3 regions of the Desmospora activa DSM 45169 genome follow, and region 1 is predicted to be linked to each of the others. Evidence: riboswitches for the same ligand, from Rfam matches in the RefSeq annotation. Region 1 holds a riboswitch; each other region holds the start of a gene.

Region 1 (6,999 bases):
GAAAGCCGCTGTTTCCACGCCTGGATGTAGAGGAAGAAGCGAAAGAAATTGTGCGCATGATGGGAGGAACACCTGTGGGTGAAGAGCCAAAAGCGGAAGCGCAATCCAATGCCAAAAAAGAGAATCAATCGAAACCGGATGATCTCATCACCATCGATCAGTTTGCACAAGTCGATTTACGAGTGGCGGAAATTCTTCAAGCCGATCGGATCAAGGGTGCTGATCGCTTGCTGAAGTTGCAATTGGATCTCGGCTATGAACAGCGCCAAGTCGTGGCTGGTATCGCCCAGCATTACACCCCTGATGAGCTGGTTGGACAAAAGGTGATCTGTGTCGCCAACCTTAAACCCGTCAAACTGCGGGGAGAGCTTTCCCAGGGAATGGTGCTGGCAGCCAAAGAAGGCGAGCGCCTCGTCCTCTCCACCGTCGCTGCTGACATTCCCAACGGCACCCGGGTGAAGTGAAAGTCTGAATTCCCTTGTAAAAGGGGGGATGAGGCTTTTGACAAACCCTGATAAGGAAATCGGGACCCGGGACCACTTTGTCATCAATCTAATCCCCCTTTATAGGGGGATTTTTAGATGAAAAAGGGAACGACTCCCGCTTGTCAATCAGTCTCTTTTGGAAAAACTAACTGAAGTAGATTGTGGATCAATCAAACGGGATTTTTTATCCTTCAGTAGGTGGAAATGGCTGATTTCTGAATTGAAAACGGGTAGAATGGAAGGAACAAGAAATGTTTGGAGGGGGTTAGATTGGGAAATAAGGCAAAGAGCGCTGCTAATGAGTGGATGACGGCCTTGATTGTAGCGGCATCGTTGATGATTGTGGTACGCGTGTTTCTGTTCGCACCCTATGAAGTTCACGGGGAATCGATGTACCCGACATTTAAGGGGAATGAACGGTTGATTGTTAATAAATGGATTTATGATGTACGTGATCCGGAGTATGGGGATATTGTCGTTTTTCACACTGCGGAAAAACGGGATTACATCAAACGCGTCATCGGAAAACCCGGTGATAAAATCAGCGTCAAAAACGGCGAAGTTTATCGTAACGGTGAGAAATTGAAGGAGTCTTACATCAATCAGGAACGAATCCGAAAAAACATGCCTGAGACGGTGGTTCCACCCGATCACCTCTTTGTGATGGGCGATAACCGCAACCACAGCCGAGACAGCCGTGAAATTGGCGCAGTCTCCATTGGAGAAGTGGTGGGACGGGCCGATGTTCAGTTGATGCCCCTCAACCAATTTCAGTTGCTGTTTAATCAACAGAGCGATTGATTGACGCCACACATATCAAGAGAGGAACGGAATCATTCATGCTTTTTGATAGCCACACCCACATCAATGATGAGCAGTTTGATGAAGACAGGGACGAAGTGCTGCGCCGAGCGCGGGAAGAATACGGTGTCAGCCGCATGCTTAACGTCGGTTTTAACCGCGAAACGATTATGGCTACGCTGGAATTGGCGCAGAAACATGATTTTATTTATGCCGCGGTCGGGTGGCATCCCCATGATGCCAAAGATTGTACGGTGAATGATTTGGACTGGTTGGAATCCCTGACGGATCATCCTCAAGTGGTGGCACTGGGGGAAATGGGTCTGGATTATTATTGGGACAACTCCCCCCGTGGAGTGCAAGAAAGCGTATTTCGCCAACAGATTCGCTTAGCCCGGGAAGTAAATTTGCCGATTATCATTCATGATCGGGATGCGCATCACGATGTGGTTCAGATTTTACGGGAGGAAAAAGCGGAAGAGGTCGGCGGTGTGATGCATTGCTTCGGTGGAGATTGGGAGATTGCAGAACAATGCCTGGAGATGAATTTTATGATCGGCTTGGGTGGTCCCGTCACCTTTAAAAATGCGAAGACGCCGAAGGAAATCGCCCAACGTGTACCGCTTAACCGTTTACTGGTGGAAACCGACGCCCCTTATCTGGCGCCGCATCCCAACCGCGGTAAGCGGAATGAGACGGGATATGTTCGCTTGGTGGCGCAAGCGATCGCAGACCTACGGGGGTTAACATTGGAAGAAGTGGCCCAGCATACGAGTGACAACGCCAATCGTCTGTTTCAAATCGAGAATTGACGGGGAAGGAATGGAAGTCAGCCAAAGTGGGATCAATCCAAGAAGTGATCGTCGTTGAAGGAAAAAAAGATACCGCCGCGATTCGGCGGGCGGTAGAGGCAGATACGATTGAAACCGGTGGATCTGCCGTCGGCCCCGCTGTGATCGCTGCCGTGCGCCGGGCACAGCGCGTGCGGGGGGTTATCGTCTTTACTGACCCCGATGCCGCCGGTGAACGGATTAGACGCATCCTTTCCCGAGCGGTACCAGGGATTAAGCATGCGTTTGTGCCGCAGGAGCAGGCGCAAGGACAACGTGGGATCGGTGTGGAGCACGCTGACCCGGAAGTGATCCGAGCGGCACTGGCAGTGGTGCGTGTTGGGGAAGAGGGAACGTTTGTGCAAGGAGTAACATGGGAACATTATTTGGAAGCCGGTCTCTCCGGCGGGGTTGGCTCACGGGAGCGGCGACTGGCGCTCAGTCGGACATTAGGGATCGGGTATGCCAATAGTCAGCAATTTTTTAAACGCCTTCACCTCCTACGTATCACCCGAGAAGAATTTGAAACCGCCTTAAAACAGGTGGAAGGGAGGGAGGCGGATGACCGCCAACTGGATCACTGCGCAAACCCGTGATATCCTAGCCCGTCACGGCATTCAGCTAAAAAAGAGCCTCGGCCAAAATTTCCTCACCGATCAGCGTGTATTGGACCGAATGATTGAAGCGGCAGAATTGAATCACAGCTCCGGGGTGTTGGAAATCGGGCCGGGGATTGGCGCCCTGACACAGCGATTGGCGATGGAAGCGACTCGCGTGGTGGCGGTGGAGCTGGATCAACGCTTGGTGCCTGTGTTACAAGAACTGTTTGTCGACCAAGCCCATGTTTCCATTGTGCACGGCGATGCGCTGAAAGTGGATTTGGCGGCCCTCATTCGGGACGAGTTGGGGGAAGGGACTCGCCCTAGTGTTGTGGCCAATCTTCCCTATTACATCACTTCACCGATTTTGATGCGGCTGTTGGAGCAGAAACTGCCCTTAAACAATATCGTTGTGATGATCCAAAAGGAAGTGGCGGAACGGCTGACGGCGGAACCGGGAACAAAGGCGTACGGATCGATTACAGTTGCGGTTCGCTATTATACGGAACCGGAGTGGGTGTGTCGCGTACCGTCCCATGTTTTTGTTCCCCGACCGCAGGTGGATTCAGCTGTTATACGACTAAAAGTGCGTCACCGCCCTCCGGTCCAGGTAAATAACGAGGAGCTGTTTTTCCGCATCATACGTGCTGCCTTCAACCAACGGCGCAAAACGCTTTCCAATGCCTTGTCCTCTCTTTTGTCCAACCGTCGGGAAAAAGCACCACTGATAGAGGCCATGACTGCGTCAGGCATCGATCCACAGCGTCGAGGGGAGACCTTGTCACTGGAAGAATTCGCCCGTTTAGCCAACCGCTTGGATGAACAAGTGTTTCCCCGTATATCATAAGCAGGATAGAACTGGCAACTGGAACGCAGGGGCCATCCTGGAGGGAACCGATGAACTTTATCCATCCGCGAAAAGGACGGATTGGACTGGATGAGATGATCGCTGCCATCTATGCTTTCATCGAAGGAGACCGATCTGCCCAATATAAAATGGTGATAGGGACCGATTCGCAAACCAGCCATCGTGGCACGCTATTTGTTACGGCCATCATTGTGCATCGGGTGGGAAAAGGAGCGCTTTTCTTTTACGCCAAGCAGCGCAGCCGACCCATCCTGGATTTGCGTTATCGCATCTATAAAGAGACAGAATACAGTCTGGCATGTATGGACCGATTGAAGGAAAAGGGATTTGTGGGCGCTTCGATGGAGTTACCGGTAGAAATCCATCTGGATGTGGGGCGTAAAGGGGAAACGCGCAAATTGATTCAGGAAGTGGTCGGATGGGTTACCGCGGTGGGCTATACGGCCAAGATTAAGCCGGATGCCTATGCCGCCAGTTCAGTGGCTGACCGCTTTACAAAATGAGAGCATAGAGACTTATAAACCCTTCCTTACGAAAATGTAATAAACTTGCCTTAATTATACAGCGGTTATTCCGCCGTATTTCGGCAAAAAAACCCGTTGACAGCTGGGTTGTCTCACTGCTATAATTCAACTTTTGACAAAGTTAACCTCCCGTGGTACAATAGTACCTGAGTGAGGTGGTCGATTGTAATGGGTAGGAATGCACTATCTGAGATAAAACGGACGTTGGAAGGTTACATCGGACAAAAAATTCGTCTCAAAGCCAACAGCGGACGTCGAAAGACCATTGAACGAAGCGGAGTATTGGAAGAGACTTACCCCTCCGTGTTTATTGTCAAATTGGACGAAGAACAACACTCTTTTGAACGAGTCTCATACAGCTATGCCGATATCCTGACGGAGACGGTGGAGCTGACCGTATTTCAAGATGAGGGTCAAATTCCTGTCAAATATGTGAAAAACCCGCAATAGAACACAGTAATGTGTTCTATTCGTTCTTATTCGTAATCCGAACCGATAATAGGCTCGGATTTTTTTATTGCGTTGTCCAAAAAAATGAGATAGGATAGTACCATACATCTTGGTGATATCACGATGATAAAACACTATATATTGTGGAAGTGGGTGCCCTCGGGGCGAAAAGGGAACCCGGTGTAAATCCGGGGCTGTCCTCGCAACTGTTATTGCGGACGAACCGAATGTGCCACTGCACCTATCGATCAAGCGATCAAGGGTGTGGGAAGGCTCGGTGTAGAAGGATGCATAAGCCAGTAGACCTACCCCTCCCACTCGCGCTTTTCATTCTTCGGGGATTGAGAATGGGAACGACAGCGATGAGAGCCACTAAGATATAGTGGTCTTGCGGCAGCTTTCTGTCTTTGGGCAGGAGGGATGCCTCTTTCATCACGGTCGTTTATCCTCTCGCCCCGGCAAGGGTTTTTTTATTGGCCTGGGATTTTATGCTGAAAGGTGGTCTGCCGTATGGCGACATTATCGGTGACAGAAGAGACGGCACAGGCGCGATTAGAGGAGGTTCGCCGTATTTTAGGCGATTTTCCCGCGTTGGCAGCCGATGCATTTATGGAAAAGGCAGAACGGCTGGCTTTACAAGATTTGGAGCAGGAAGATTGGACACAACGGTTGATCCTGCACGCATTGGAGGAGATTGGACGAGAAACGCCTGACTGGACCTATGTGGCCTCTCGTCTATTTGTCGGTTATCTCTATCGACAGGCGGCCAGCAACCGCGGATATGAGTCCGTAGACAGCACCTATGGGCCGTTTGCGGAAATGATCCACCAGTTGACAGAGAAGGGGATTTACTCACCCGTGTTGATGGAGAAATACTCCAGGGAGGAGATTGACCGCTTTGGCCGGGAGATTCGACCGGAAAAGGACCAGCTGTTTACATATATAGGGTTACGTACTTTGGCGGATCGATATTTGGCCCGCTCCCACGATGGAGCGGTGATGGAACTGCCACAAGAACGGTTGATGGTGATCGCGATGGTGTTGATGGTACATGAACCGGAGCGTGAGCGAGCGGAGCGGGTGCGGGAAGCGTATTGGGCCTTAAGCAATCTTTATATGACTGTCGCCACTCCCACCCTGGCCAACGCCGGCAAAACCTTTGGTCAGCTGTCTTCCTGCTTTATCGATACCGTCGATGATTCGTTGCGCGGCATTTACGATACCAATACCGATGTGGCTACCTTGTCCAAAGGCGGAGGCGGATTGGGGGTTTATCTGGGCAAAATCCGTGCCCGTGGCAGCGATATTCGCGGCTTTAAAGGAATCTCCTCCGGTGTGCTCCCTTGGATGAAACAGTTGAACAACACGGCGGTCAGTGTGGATCAGCTGGGGCAGCGGCAGGGTTCCATCGCTGTTTATCTGGATGTGTGGCATCGGGATATCTTCTCTTTCCTGGACGCCAAACTGAACAACGGGGATGAACGCCTGCGTACCCATGATCTCTTTACCGGTGTTTGTATTCCCGATCTGTTTATGGAAACGGTGGAGGAGCGCGGGGATTGGTATCTGTTTGACCCTCATGAAGTGCGGCAAGTGATGGGCTGGTCCTTGGAGGATAGTTTCGATGAAAAGCGGGGAGAGGGAACCTTCCGCCAACGCTATGCGGCTTGTGTCAACCACCCTGGACTCTCCAAGCAAAAAGTGCCGGCGATTGAAGTGATGAAGCGGATTCTGATTTCCCAGCTGGAAACGGGAACACCATATCTGTTTTACCGGGATGAAGTCAACCGCGAAAATCCCAATAAACATCAGGGCATGATTTATTCCTCTAATCTGTGCACCGAGATCACCCAAAACCAGTCCCCAACGGTGGTGATCGAAGAGCAGCTGGAAGACGGAAAGATCGTGATCACCAAGGAGCCCGGCGATTTTGTCGTCTGCAATTTGTCGTCGGTCAATCTTGGCCGGGCGGTGCCGGATGGAGTATTGGAGCGGTTGATTCCGATTCAGGTGCGGATGTTGGACAATGTGATCGACTTAAATCAGATTGAAGTGCTGCAAGCCAGCCGCACCAACCAACGCTACCGTGCAGTGGGATTGGGTACCTTTGGTTGGCATCATCTGCTAGCCCTTAAAGGGATTCCGTGGGAGTCGGACGAGGCGATCCAATTGGCGGACGAATTGTATGAAGAGATCGCGTACCTGACGATTCGCTCCTCCATGGAGCTGGCGCAGGAAAAAGGATCGTATCCGTTGTTTGCAGGCAGTGAGTGGGATTCGGGAGCTTGGTTTGAACGGCGCGATTATACCAACCCCCGTTGGCGTCAATTGGCGGATGACGTTCATGAGCATGGTTTGCGCAACGGCTATCTACTGGCGGTTGCCCCCAACGCCAGCACCTCGGTTATCGCTGGCAGCACGGCCTCCATCGATCCGGTGTTC
Region 2 (6,999 bases), on a different contig from region 1:
GTGGTCTCCTATTTTTATCAGGAGCCCGCCATTCGCATCACATTGCGTAAAAGTACATCTTTAATGGAAGGAGTGCGTCAACATGTCGGAAAACCGGCCTCCGGTTTTTTATTGGTCGCTCTAATCACGGGAGCTGTCGCTTTTCAAGCGGGTAATTTTACCGGCGCGGCTATGGCCCTCAATTATTTTATACCAGAAATAACGATCACCGCATGGGCCTTGACCATGGCGATTTCGGCATTGGTTATCGCTTGGCTCGGAGTTTACACCTTGTTAGAAAACATCAATAAGGTTTTGATCGGCCTGATGGTTGTGGCTTTTGTCATTACCGGCTTTGTATCCGGCCCCAGCCTCGGTGATCTGGTAAGCAAAGGCTTTTCCTTCCGTATACCGGGAGGAGACTACTGGATGGTGCTCGCGCTGTTGGCGACCACATTGCCCCCTAATACTGTATTGGGCCTATCCGCCTTTCTTAAAAAGAAATACGCAACCGTAGCCGATCGCATCCCCTCTCGGGAAATTGCCCTCTCCCGCTTCGATCTCCGCTTTAACATGGTAATTACTGCGTTTATCACCGGATCGATCATCATCTGTGCCGGTGCCGTCATTCATCCACAAGGGATTGAGATAACCGGAGCCGAGGATATGGCGATGCAACTAACTCCGCTTTTGGGGCGGTTTGCTGGGGTATCGTTTGCCTTGGGATTGTGGGCGGCCGGTTTTTCTTCCGGTCTGTATCAAGCCTCTTTGGCCTACATTTTGATGAACCAGGCATTTGGGTGGCCGGAAGATGCCACCGCACTCCGCAGTCGTATCATCATGGTGGTGACCAGTTTGGTACCGGTCGGGATTATCGCCCTGTTTGACGAGATGCCGATTGCCGTCATCGTCACCGCACAAGCCTTAAACGGGTTGGCGTTACCGCTGGTGGCAGCCTTGATCTGGCTTCTCAGCAATAAGAAAGATTTCTTAGGGGATTCCGTCAACAACTCCAGACAAAATATCATCTACGGTTTGATTATGCTACTGGTTACCTTTCTGGCGCTGCGTGTCTTTCTTGAGTTATTCCATGTCATTTAGGTGAAGCGCTAAAGAGAACCCATCGCCGCCATCCAGCGACTACAACTTACGTCGGTCGGAACAGACGCGAGTGTTTCTGGAAAACATTCTAATTGACCACGCCTCCGCTTTATAGTAAGCTTTTAAAATAATTTCATATCACGGGGATAGGTATGTTGGATTAGTCCAACGTTTAAAAGGGAAATCGGTGAAAATCCGATGCGGTCCCGCCACTGTAACAGGGGAACCGACGGCATATCAGCCACTCATTCATTTGCATGGATCACGAATGGGGAAGGCGCCGTCCGATGATGAACCTGGAGCCAGGAGACCTGCCTATCCCAACAACACCAGTGGTACCTACGGTTGATAGGGAGGTGTTTGGATGAACGGGATTGAACCCATTTGAATTTGTCATGGGAAGTAATCACATGAACAGAAGCATCCAGCCATCTCCGCGTGTGTACTTGGGAGATGGCTTTTTTAATGATGAAAGGGGCGATGGATTGTGGTAAACGTATACACCAGTAACCTCGGATACCCGCGAATCGGAAAACGGCGAGAATGGAAAAAAGCGCTGGAATCTCATTGGTCCGGCAAAATCGAGCAAGCGGAGTTGGAGGAGCGGATAAAAACGCTCCGGCATGAATACTTGCATACACAGGTGGAAAAAGGGGTTGATCTCCCACCCGTGGGTGACTTCACCTACTATGACCATGTGTTGGATACGGCGGTCATGTTTGGACTGATCCCCAAGCGCTTTGGCCATGATGGAGGTCCAGTTTCCCTGGACACCTATTTTGCAATGGCCCGAGGGAATCAAAAAGCGGTCGCATGTGAAATGACCAAATGGTTTGATACCAACTACCATTACATCGTTCCGGAATGGGAAGAGGAAATGGTACCCACTTTGCTGGAAAACCGTCCGCTTCGTGCTTTCCGTGAAGCCAAACGCTGGGGAATCAACGCCAAACCGGTGATTCTAGGCCCGTTTACATTTTTAAAACTGGCCAAGGGATTTCATCCTGATCAGTTTTCCCGCTTGCTCTTGGACACCCTCACTCCGCTGTATGCCCAAGTGCTGCAAGAATTAGAGGCAGCAGGCGCCGATTGGATTCAACTGGATGAACCCGCCTTCGTAACGGATGTCACCGCCGCTGAAATGGAATGGTTACACACCGCATACAGTCGACTGGCGGATGCCGCTCCTGGGCTGCGCCTGTTGGTGCAAACTTATTTTGACTCCGTCTCCGCTTACTCCGATCTAATCCGTTTACCAGTACACGGAATCGGGCTGGATCTGGTGTACGGCCGGGAAGAAAACCTGGCATCGCTCCAAAAGCATGGATTTCCCGAGGATAAAGTACTTGCGCTAGGTTTGATCGACGGCCGTAACATCTGGAAAACACCCTTGCAAAAACAGCTCAACCTGCTGGAGGAGATTCGGGAGATCGTCTCTCCGGCCGCATGGATGTTACAACCCTCTTGCAGCCTGTTGCATGTACCGGTAGATGCGGCAGAAGAGCAGGAGCTACCATCAGAGTTAGCCGGGGTAATCGCCTTTGCCCATGAAAAATTGGATGAATTGAGCATTTTAAAAGAAGGATTCCTCCACGGGCAAGCGGTTGTTGCCGAAGTATTGCAAGAAAACGCTGCTGCGATTGAAACGTTTGATCAGGCTTCTTTTCGCCGGATTCCTGAGATACGGAAGGAGATCGCCAACCTTACTTCCACAGCCTTTACCCGCAGCCATCCCTTTGCCGAACGACAAGAACAGCAGGAAAAATTCTACTCCTTCCCGCTGTTTCCCACCACAACCATCGGCAGTTTTCCGCAAAGCCCGGAGGTGCGACGCGCCCGTAAAAAATGGCGAACGGGCGAATGGTCCGAGGAACGTTACCGTGAATTTGTACAAAAAGAGACCGCTCGTTGGATCGGCATTCAGGAAGAGATCGGCTTGGATGTACTGGTTCACGGTGAATTTGAACGAACCGATATGGTAGAGTATTTTAGCGATAAATTGACCGGCTTCTCCTTTACGAAACACGGTTGGGTCCAATCCTACGGTTCCCGTTGTGTTAAACCACCCATCATCCACGGCGATGTCGCTTTCCATGCACCGATGACGGCGGAGATGAGCAGCTATGCGCAATCGCTGACAGAAAAAAAGGTAAAAGGCATGTTGACCGGCCCCACCACCATGATCCGTTGGTCCTTTGTGCGTGATGATCTCCCGGAAAGCGAAGTCGCTCTTCAAATCGGGTATGCCTTGCGACAGGAAGTGGATGCACTGGAGTCCAGCGGGATCGCCATCATCCAGGTGGACGAACCGGCATTGCGCGAAGGGTTGCCCCTAAAGAAACACAAGTGGAAGGCATACCTGGATCAAGCGGTACGCGCATTCCGTCTGGCCACCTCTTCTGTTCAACCGCAAACACAAATCCACACTCATATGTGTTATAGCGAGTTTCATGATATCATCGATGCGATTCAAACGCTGGATGCCGACGTCATTTCCATTGAATCCTCGCGCAGTCACGGGGAGCTGATCCATGCCTTTGAGGAAAAAACGTATCCCTTAGGGATTGGACTGGGCGTCTACGATATCCATAGCCCCCGCATCCCCACAGAAGCGGAAATGTTACAGACGGTTGAGCGGGCATTGCGCGTTCTGCCCCCTACTCTTTTTTGGATCAATCCCGACTGCGGCTTAAAAACGCGACGAGAAGAGGAAGTAGTAGCCTCCCTGCAAAAGATGGTGCAGGTGGCACAAGCGATTCGCCAGCAGTGGCAGAAGACGATTACTTCTTAAAGGGATTCCGCCTTGCCCCTTTATGGAAGCAAGGCGGTTTACAGATTTTTGCCGACTAAAGACCAACTCCTTTAGGGGTGGGATGAAAGGCCGCGTTACTCGGTATCCTTTATTGGGGATGGTAAGAGCAATCCGTTTGTTGTATAATCGAACGTATGAGCGGTGCCCATCCCACTGATAGTGGGTTTGTTCCTTGAAAACGTTATGGTATGGGGTTCTAGCGGCGAAAATCCCTTCCGCTGGGTAAAACCATAAGAGTGAACAAAAAGGAACTAGAACGCTGGTAACAGGCGTTCCGCCCATGCGGGTACATACAGCTTAAGCTGTAGAACTGCATGGGACGGGCTGATGAGACAGCCCTGAACTTAGGAGTTGCACGAAGCAGAAATGAATTGAGTGCGCTAACTACCTAAGAATCCTGCGGCTTCAGTCGTGTGGAGTCTCAAACAACCACATCCCGCTTTTTAAAAATGAACCATGCAATTACATGAAATAATAAAAAATGAACGATTAACACACCAAGGGAAAATTCCAGTGTCATCCCTTTGAACACAGGATCGCCACCTTGTACATATGGACTCAGATCCAAATTGGCGAACAGGAGAAACTTTCCTCCTTCCCAACTCACATAAGCGAGTAACTCTGTCAAAAACGAACCTACAAACAGTAAAAAAATGGTCAATCCAATGGAAAGGGAACTACTGCGGGAAACTGTGGAAAGCAGAAAAGCGAGTGTAGCCATCATGATTACTTCCACTAGATACAAACCACAATCGATTCCAAGGTTTAATAGCTGCTGAATGGGGTTTCCCTCTAATGAAGGCTGACCGAAAAAGATCAACCCAAACACCAATGTACTGATCCAGAAAATAATCATGCAAAGGACGGCAAACAGCAAAACAGCCAAATATTTAGATTGTAGGATTTTGGTCCGATTGGCCGGACGGATTAACAGCAGTTTCACCGTTCCCCAGTTAAATTCACTGGATATGATATCCCCCGCGATCACAATGGTCCAGATTTGAACGAAAAACAACAGATGAGTACTATCCGCAGCAAAAGACCACCAGTCATACTGAACCCCTGATGAATGTTCTAGATATTTCATGAAGAGTGCCATGCAAAAATGTAGAAGAATCATCAGTCCAATAAACACAGTCGTTCGCAATCGCTCCATGATTTTCATAAGCTCAATCCGCAACAAACGGTACCGACTAGTCATTGTAATCACCTTCTGTCATTTCCAAAAACCGATCTTCCAGTGTTTTTTCCATCCTCTTAATTTCGTACACTTGAATACCCCTATAAGCCAATCGAGTGTTTAGAACGGCGATCTCCGCTTTTTTCAATGTAATCTCAAACCCCTTTGAACCCTGCTTAAACGCTATATTCCAATTCAACTCCTTTAAAATGTCGGAAATTTGGTCCAGTTGATCCACCTCAAATTGAACAAGCATGCTTTCGCCATCCGGCTCCATTTCATTCACTTGCTTCACCAATCGCCCCTGTTGCATAATCACGACTCGATCACACATCAATTCCATTTCCGACAGTAAGTGACTCGATACCACCACTGCGGTTCCTTTTTCCTTTGCCAAATAATGAAGGTAATCTCGTAACTCGCGGATTCCCGCAGGATCAAGCCCGTTGGTTGGTTCATCCAGGATAAGAATTGATGGCTCGTGCAGGATTGCTTGTGCTACGCCTAAGCGCTGGCGCATCCCGAGAGAGTACGTCCTAACGGGATCATGGATGCTTGAATCCAGTTTTACAATTGAAACAACCTTATTCATTCTTTCCTTCGTGATACCCGGTACCATGCAGGAATAATGAAGCAAATTTTTATACCCTGACAAAAAGGGGTAAAGCTCCGGATTTTCTACAATGGCACCCACATGGCGAATCGCTTCTTCAAACTGTGTTCGAATGCTATGGCTATGAATAAGGATGTCCCCTGCCGTCATCGCCATGAGACCCACCATCATTCTAATCACGGTTGTCTTTCCAGCTCCGTTCGGCCCAAGAAGGCCTACAATCTCCCCTGGAAACACCTCAAACGACAGCTGATCGACAATTTTTTTGCCATTGATCACTTTACTCACGTTGCTAACCTCTATCACAGGAGTTGGTTCCATCGGCTACTTCCCTTCTTTTTAGATCAAGTGATAAACGATTTGGGCCTTAGTGTCATTGTAAAAGAAACGAACATCAAAAAAGGGGTAATCATTTTAGAAAATGTCCCCGTATTCCCTGCTTCCATCCGCTATAATAACGGTAGAAACTTGAAGGAGAACAAGGTGATTCAATGAAAATTGTAGAGCATTACTTGGAATTGCGTCTAAACTATATGACAGTGGAAAATCACTGTACACTGGAAGTTAGTTTAAAAGAATTATCAAACGTGCTCTACTGCTCTCCACGCAATGTAAAACGGATTATGAACGCACTGGACGATGAAGGATTTCTTTACTGGAAGCCGGGAGGCGGCCGCGGGAGACGATCAAAATTTCAATTTAAGCGTTCTCTATCGGATGTGTTTCTGTTGTATTTTAAACACTTGGTCGGCCGTGGAAAGTTCAAAGAAGCGATTCGCACCCTTAAACAAAACGGCGTCCCCGTCGAGATCCGGGAAGAATGCTACAAACATTTGATGAGGGAATTGAGCTTCCCACGGGTTGAATTAGATGAAAATGGATGGAATACAGCCGATCCAAGCCGATCTACCCTATCCCCCGCCATCGTTTCCACCGTCACGGGAAGATGGCTATTGGTAGACGGAGGACGCCAGCAACAAAGAGAACAGGAAACGGGATAACGTGAAATGCCCAATCGAGGTTTTCTTGATTCCGCACGGTTGGTTTAAGTGTGATAATCGCTCAACTCTTTAAGCCCCCGTTCAAGCGGGGGCTTTGATTTGCGGTCGGGGTATTTGAATGGGGGCTTGTCTACCGATTCTTATTTGAAAGACGGATGGCCGCTAACAAATCCGCTTTTTGGTTTGAAGGTCAAAATAAATTCCCGGTCTGCCTGACACACCTCTTTCTTATACCAAAAACTGAACTTACTCCGCAAACAAAAAAACGCCGCATATCAGCATATGCGGCGTTGACATGTCAATCACTGAACGA
Region 3 (6,999 bases), on a different contig from region 1:
TGCTCCCACTCATCCGCCATTTCCGCTTGAAACCGTTCCAAAATCTCACCGAGCCCAACCGTTAATGTAAACCGTCCGCACATATCAGCACCCCGCTTTTTTCCTAGTTTCTTAAAAGGCTAATAAATCGGAAGGGGAAAGCCCATGTCTGTCCAACAACATCGTCGTGAAGCGCCTGACACCGTCGCCTGCATGATCGTCACCGTCTCCGATACCCGCACCCGCGATACTGACAAAAGTGGAGGGTTAATACGGGAGCTGCTGGAGGAGGCTGGTTACCGCGTAGTGGATCACCGCATTGTGCCGGATGAATATAAACAGATCCAAGCTTTGCTCCAGGAAGGGGCGGCACGAGCAGAGGTAGAAGCGATATTGCTCAACGGCGGAACCGGCATCGCCAAACGGGATACCACCCTGGAAGCGGTACGGGAGCTGCTGGATAAAGAGATGCCCGGATTCGGCGAAATCTTCCGCTACCTTAGCTATGCGGAAGACATCGGCTCCGCCGCCATTCTGAGCCGTGCGATCGCCGGAGTCTTCCACGATACCGCCATCTTCTCCATGCCAGGCTCCAGCGGCGCCGTCCGCCTGGCGATGAGACGTTTGATCATCCCAGAATTGCGCCATGTCAAGCGGGAGATTGATAAGGATCTTTAGGTTGATCGCAAAGCAGGTTAATCCTGCTCCAACCCCTTTATGAAAAGCACACGGTCGTTTCCAGGGCCGTCATAGTCGGTATGAATAGAAATCCCATCTTGTTGGCAATCTCCCTCCACGATCTGAAATCCCATCTGGCGATGATACACGATCGAAGTCCGATTCACCGGAGAAGTGACACAACGAATCGTACGACGCTCGTGCTGTCGCGCCTTCTCAAAAAATCGACGATACAGCCGCCTTCCCAACCCCTGTTTTCGATATTCCGGGTGGACCCCAACAAAGTGGATATAGGCTTCCTCCGGCACTGACGGCGAAAAGAAACCAACCAAAAAGGCGGCGATTTCACCTTTGTTTTTTTCGATAACAAACGAAGTATGAGAAAAATGCACAAAAAACAGGCGGGGAAGCATGGCGGACATCAACCGCCCGCCCCACCATTCATCCAAGCGGGGATGGATCGAGTGAAAATCCGCCTCTGTCAGCTTACGCAGATTCATTTTCAACCTCCTCCTGTACACAAAAGGTGACAGGTTTATCCCCAAGCCTCATCGAAGACCTTCTCATTAAAACCAACCGTTGCCTTCTTCCCGTCCGTAACGATGGGGCGTTTGATCAACATCCCGTCGGAGGCTAACAACTCCAGTTTCTCCTGATCGCTCATCCCTTTTAACTTCTCTTTCAAATTAAGCTCACGATATTTTTTACCACTGGTGTTAAAAAACTTCTGGAGAGGTAAGCCACTTTGCTTCACAAACCGGTCCAACTCTTCCTTTGATGGAGAATTGTCCACGATATGGCGGGTTTCAAAGGAAATATCGTTCTCCTCCAGATATTTTTTCGCCTTGCGACACGTTCCACAGGGGGGATATTCGTACATAAGTAGAGCCATCAACACTTCCTCCTTCAATCAAAAAACAATCCTTTTTAGTATACCATTCCATAATGGATTAAAGCCCACGAGGTATTCGTGGGCTTTAATTGATGATACTCATGAGTGAAGCGACTGTGGCGAGACTTGTGCTTTAGTGCCAAGGGTGCTACACCGGAATCGTTCCCTCTTCCTTTTAAGCAGCTCAACTCACAGAACAAACGAGTGCGCTGTTAGACGCTCTCAACGAAACACTTGCCCGCCCCGTTTATACTCCACATCATCCACGCCATCGCGGGCATTGGCGGCACGGGCAACGGCAAAGAAAAAATCGGAGAGGCGGTTGAGATAGCGCCGTACCTCGTCATTGGTCTCCTGCTCTTTTGCCAAGCTGACAACCCGACGCTCGGCCCGGCGGGTAAGGACGCGGCAAACATGAAGAGCGGAAGAGAGCGAAGAACCACCCGGTAAGATAAAGCGTTGAATCTCCGGTGCCTCTTCATTGTAGCGATCAATCCATTTCTCTAAGTGCTCCACCATCTCCGCCGACACTTTATACTGCCGTTTGCGGCCCGCTTGGGCCAAATCACCGCCGACGTCAAATAGTTCATGTTGGATCTCGGTCAAATCCCGAATCATATCGCCATGCCGTTGTGGGTCCATTCGTATGATGGCTTCGCTGACAAAAGCGTTTACCTCGTCCGTGGTGCCATACGCTTCCACCCGGATATCGTCTTTGTCGACACGCCCGCCCACTACGCTGGTCTGACCGGCGTCACCGGTACGAGTATAGAGACGCATCCAGACCACCTCCTTCTCTGATCATGGTTGGGTAAACTATCGGGCCTTGCACACCAAAGCACTAGTCTCGCCTTAGTCGCTTCGCTCCCAGGTCTCGCTTCACCCGAAAACCACCTCTCCTGATATACAATCTAATATCCCGGAATGGGTACAAGCCAGAATCCCATCCCGTCAAGCTTCAACCCATACCCGATTGCTTCAGGTGAGAAGCACTTTCCACCCCTTGCGCTTGCAGCAGTACTTGCGGAACGCCAGTGGTGGGATGCGAGATCATGATCGGTTTTACCCCATATACATCCTCGATTAAGGAAGAACGCAATACCGTTGCCGGTCGTCCTTCCATTACTACTTTCCCGTTTTTCATCAACAACAGCCGCTCGCAATATTGAGCCGCTAGATTAAGGTCGTGAAAAACAACCAGCACCGCCAATCCGCATTTCCGCTGCCAACGTTGGATATGATCCAGGATAGACAACTGATGAGCAATATCGAGATAAGTGGTGGGTTCATCCAGCAACAGACAGGACGGTTCCTGTGCCATCGCTTTGGCGATTGCCACCTGCTGCCGCTCGCCGCCACTCAACCACTGAACGGAGCGGTGGCGCCAAGGTGCTAACCCGGTCTGCTGCAAAATCCGCTCCACCACCTCCCGATCCCGGCGCTCCGTCCAGGGCCAAAAGCCCTGATGGGGATGACGTCCCATAGCGACAACTTCTTCCACTGTAAACGGAACCGGCGGCAACCCTTCCTGTGGAAGCACCGCCAACTGACGAGCCCGTTGCCGTTGACCCCAGGCAGCCATCTCTTTTCCCTGAAAGCGAACCTGGCCCATATCAGGAGGCTCTTCCCCGCATAGAAGCCGGATCAGAGTCGTTTTCCCACAGCCGTTGGGGCCGATCAAGCCGACCATTTCCCCGGCGTGCAATGTCAGATTTACATTGCGTAGCACTTCTCGCCCCTGGCGCTGTTTACTTACCCCAATCGCTTCCAGCATCCCGCTCACTCCTTTCACTCTTCGTCATGGTGGCGGGGATTCCTCCCAACCGTGCCGACTGTGTCGCCGTAGCAGCCACGCAAAGAACGGTGCTCCGATAAAAGCGGTAATGACACCAATCGGCAACTCCCGCGGATCCATCAACATGCGTGCACCGGTATCCGCCCATACCAGGAAAACGGCTCCTCCCAAAGCGGACAACGGCAACAACACCCGATGATCCGGTCCCGTCAGCATCCGGAGCAAATGGGGGATAATCAACCCGACAAAGCCGATTGTACCGGATACCGCCACCGCCGCCGCCGTCATCAATGTGGCGGTTACCAGCAACACCAGTCGTACCCGCTCCACCGGTACACCCACATGGGCGGCGGACCGTTCCCCCAAGGCCAATAAGTTTAACGTACGGGCCAGCAGCCAGCTGAGCAAGAGACCTCCAGTCAAAAAGGGAACGACGACCATTGCATGACTCCAATCCCTTAAAGCGACACTTCCCATTAACCAGTACTGGATTCGCTGCATTTCCTGGGCGGATACGGTGGCGATCATATAGGTAAGAATCGCACCAAAAAACGCTTGCACCACCACTCCGGATAAAATCAGCGTATCACGGCGCATCGTATTTCCGACACGAGCGAGGCTCAATACACAGACGAGTGCCAGCGCTGCCAGTACAAATGCCCACAACGGCACCGTCCACCGCCCCAACCAAGCGGCACCCCATCCGGTAAAGATGGCAATAGCCGCCCCTACCGCTGCCCCCGAGGAGACCCCTAGGATATAGGGATCAGCCAAGGGATTGCGCAACAAACCTTGGAAAACGGCCCCCGCTGTCGCCAATGCCGCCCCCACCACCGCCGCCAATACGACACGGGGCAGACGAATTTCGCGAATGATCGCTTCTGTCACCGCATCGGTTTCCACTGATCGCACCGGTTTGATCATGACCGCCCACGCATCAAGCATGCCAATATTAGCCGATCCAATCGAAACGGCCAAAGCCATCGAAAGCAGCAACAACACTGCCAACGACAGCAACCATAATCCTAAACGCAAGCTCCAACGGCTCCCCATCATCATTTGGCGACTTCAGCGTATGCTTCTGGATACAGCCCTTCCGCTATCTGCAGGAGACCCTGGGTGATCCGGGGGCCGGGACGGCTGATCAGATTGGAATCTACCCGTTGGATACGGTCATGTTTGACGGCATCGATTTCCTGCCAACCACCACGGGATTGAACCGCCTTCTCATCCCCGTGCGTAAGGAGAATAACATCCGGATTCCATTGGATCACGGTTTCTGAAGAGACAGGGTCCCATCCCTCATGGTCAGCGGCTACATTTTCTCCACCGGCAGCGGTGATCAATTCATCTATAAACGTGCCTTTTCCCGAAGTATGCAAATCAGAGGAGACTTCCATCCACACCTTCACTCTCTCCTTGTCATCCTTTACCGTTGCCGCTACTCGTTCCGCCAGTTCCTTCTCCTTTTTCATGTCAGATATCACTTTTTCCGCTTGCTCCATCGCTCCGGTTGCCTGTCCCACATTGTGGATCATCTGAAAAACATCATTCAAATTCTGCGGTTCATAGCTGAGAACAGTTAGTCCCAACTCCCGTAGTTTATCGATTGTCTCCTGTCCATTCACTGGAGAGGCCAATACCAGATCCGGCTTCAGCTCGGCTACCTTTTCCACATTGATCGTCATATCGCCAACCTTTTCTACCTCTTTTACCTCTTCGGGATAATCGTCATTGGTAGTGACTCCCACTACTTTCTCTCCCAATCCGAGGGCATATGCCGTCTCGGTCATGCTTGGAATCAGAGACACGATCCGCTGCGATTCATCGTCGATACTCACTTCGGCATCCGTATCATCCGTCAGGGTAACCGGAAACCCTACCTCTGTCTGTTGCGGCTTCGCCCCTTCTTTGTCGGCGGCAGACGGTGCCTGACAGCCCACGCTCCAAACCATCGCCAAGGTCAACACCAAGGCCAATACACGAAAACGGCTCCACATCTCCCAACCATTCCCTTCTGGATGACAAAATAAAAAAACCGCTCGCCCGAGGCAAAAGGGTTTCACAGGCATTCCTTGAACAGAGGACACCGATGTCCACAACAAGGTCCCGCGCTCTCCTTTACCTCGAAGGAGATCGCAAGCGTACCGGTGAAGGGCAGGTCTCCTGGCTCATGGATCATCGCTTTACCGCGCCTTCCCGTCCTGAAGGACAGTGGCTGTATGCGGTTTCGCTTCCCATTGACAGTGGCGGGACCGCGCCGGATTTGCACCGGCTTCCCTTTTCACTTCCGCCCGTAAGCGAAAGACCCTTCACCTATCCACTTGTGGCTACATTATAGCTGATTGTCAGAAAATGTTCAATTCGGAAGAAAAGGAGGAACAAAAAACCCACTTGGCAAATCGGCAGTCGGGAGGTACGCTGGAAAGCAAGCAGGGGCTTCCACAAATGAAACAGTAAGAGCACGCAGTCTCAAAAATCCTTCCCTGATCAACACGTTTGTTTTTTGCTATCGTTTCCTGATAGACATGAGAGAGGAGGAGAATCGATTGTCAGAAGTAGAAACCGATCCCTTTCACTTAAGCCTGCCACAGGAAGAACGGGTAATCCGAGGAGAGGTGCGGCTAACCCCTTCTACCCAACCATTGCCGACCGTGATTTTGTGTCATGGTTTTAAAGGCTTTCGCCGTTGGGGGTTTTTCCCCTATGCCGCAGAAGCGTTGGCACAGGCCGGTTTTGCCGTTATCACCTTTGATTTTTCTATGAACGGCATCGGTGCAGATGGGGAAAACTTCACCGAGTTGGACCGATTTGCCCACAACACCTACAGCCGTGAACAAGAAGATTTAGCCCGTATCCTACAAGCACTCAAGCAGCAGGAACTCCCCCAGAGCGACGCGATCGATCCCCAACGGTTGGCGTTGGTGGGACACAGTCGCGGTGGAGCCAACAGCTTGTTGTTTGCGCTTGACCATCGCGAGGTGGATCGAGTCATCTTATGGAACAGCATCGCCCGACCCGACCTCTTTTCTCCTGAACTAAAAGAGCGCATCCGTCGCGAAGGGCGGGCCACTATTCCCAATGCCCGCACCGGCCAGGATATGCCGATCGATCGGGAGGTATTAGATGATCTCGAAGCAAACCGGGAGCGCTATGAGCTGTTGCAACGCTTAAAGGGATACGAAAAGCCGGTGCTGATTTTACACGGGGACGCCGATCTCTCCGTTCCTCCCGACACGGCTAAGAGACTGGCGGCAGCGATTCCCACTCACAAAACTCATTTTCTCGCTGGAGCCAATCATACATTTGGGGCGGTTCATCCCTTTCAGGGTACTACACCACAGTTGGAGGAAGCAGTGAGGCACACCGTCTCCTTTTTACAAAAACTCTAATCTCGCTAAAAGTATGAACAGCATCTTTTTTGCGGCAACGAAAAGACCGGCCAGCTGGCCGGTCTTTTCGTCTCAAGGGGGTCAAACTCTTTTTATCGAATAATAGGAAGGAATCGCAATTGTTAAGGTGTTGCTATTATTATATCCAATTTAAAAATGTATGTCAATCACAATAGCATCAAAAAATGAAAGCCATTCCATCTTTTTTCGTTTTTTCACTTTGATCAGCTTGTTAATAAGCACTTCAGCGTTTCACTTGACAA

Evidence for each region. Region 1 has a riboswitch for cobalamin ahead of C8J48_RS16985 (ribonucleoside-diphosphate reductase subunit alpha). Riboswitches for the same ligand answer to the same signal wherever they lie in the genome.
Region 2: it holds a riboswitch for cobalamin, as region 1 does, so the genes downstream of both, metE (5-methyltetrahydropteroyltriglutamate--homocysteine S-methyltransferase) here and C8J48_RS16985 (ribonucleoside-diphosphate reductase subunit alpha) in region 1, are expected to answer to the same signal.
Region 3: it holds a riboswitch for cobalamin, as region 1 does, so the genes downstream of both, C8J48_RS00285 (ABC transporter substrate-binding protein) here and C8J48_RS16985 (ribonucleoside-diphosphate reductase subunit alpha) in region 1, are expected to answer to the same signal.

Annotation. Positions count from the first base shown of each region.
Region 1 covers NZ_PZZP01000003.1:183,543-190,541, reverse strand. Annotated here, with positions in the region: gene metG (methionine--tRNA ligase) at 1-464, shown strand, start outside; gene lepB (signal peptidase I) at 756-1,286, shown strand; gene C8J48_RS17010 (TatD family hydrolase) at 1,325-2,098, shown strand; gene rnmV (ribonuclease M5) at 2,125-2,712, shown strand; gene rsmA (16S rRNA (adenine(1518)-N(6)/adenine(1519)-N(6))-dimethyltransferase RsmA) at 2,678-3,562, shown strand; gene C8J48_RS16995 (ribonuclease H-like YkuK family protein) at 3,613-4,086, shown strand; gene veg (biofilm formation stimulator Veg) at 4,276-4,557, shown strand; cobalamin riboswitch at 4,691-4,884, shown strand; gene C8J48_RS16985 (ribonucleoside-diphosphate reductase subunit alpha) at 5,068-6,999, shown strand, end outside.
Region 2 covers NZ_PZZP01000001.1:2,246,763-2,253,761, forward strand. Annotated here, with positions in the region: gene C8J48_RS10915 (Nramp family divalent metal transporter) at 1-1,080, shown strand, start outside; cobalamin riboswitch at 1,212-1,413, shown strand; gene metE (5-methyltetrahydropteroyltriglutamate--homocysteine S-methyltransferase) at 1,568-3,871, shown strand; gene C8J48_RS10925 (ABC transporter permease) at 4,314-5,093, opposite strand; gene C8J48_RS10930 (ABC transporter ATP-binding protein) at 5,086-6,006, opposite strand; gene C8J48_RS10935 (SgrR family transcriptional regulator) at 6,177-6,686, shown strand; gene C8J48_RS10940 (NucA/NucB deoxyribonuclease domain-containing protein) at 6,989-6,999, opposite strand, start outside.
Region 3 covers NZ_PZZP01000001.1:61,229-68,227, reverse strand. Annotated here, with positions in the region: gene C8J48_RS00320 (SOS response-associated peptidase) at 1-83, opposite strand, end outside; gene C8J48_RS00315 (MogA/MoaB family molybdenum cofactor biosynthesis protein) at 145-657, shown strand; gene C8J48_RS00310 (GNAT family N-acetyltransferase) at 675-1,157, opposite strand; gene C8J48_RS00305 (arsenate reductase family protein) at 1,193-1,549, opposite strand; gene C8J48_RS00300 (cob(I)yrinic acid a,c-diamide adenosyltransferase) at 1,772-2,329, opposite strand; gene C8J48_RS00295 (heme ABC transporter ATP-binding protein) at 2,508-3,323, opposite strand; gene C8J48_RS00290 (FecCD family ABC transporter permease) at 3,348-4,379, opposite strand; gene C8J48_RS00285 (ABC transporter substrate-binding protein) at 4,400-5,449, opposite strand; cobalamin riboswitch at 5,484-5,672, opposite strand; gene C8J48_RS00280 (alpha/beta hydrolase family protein) at 5,894-6,736, shown strand.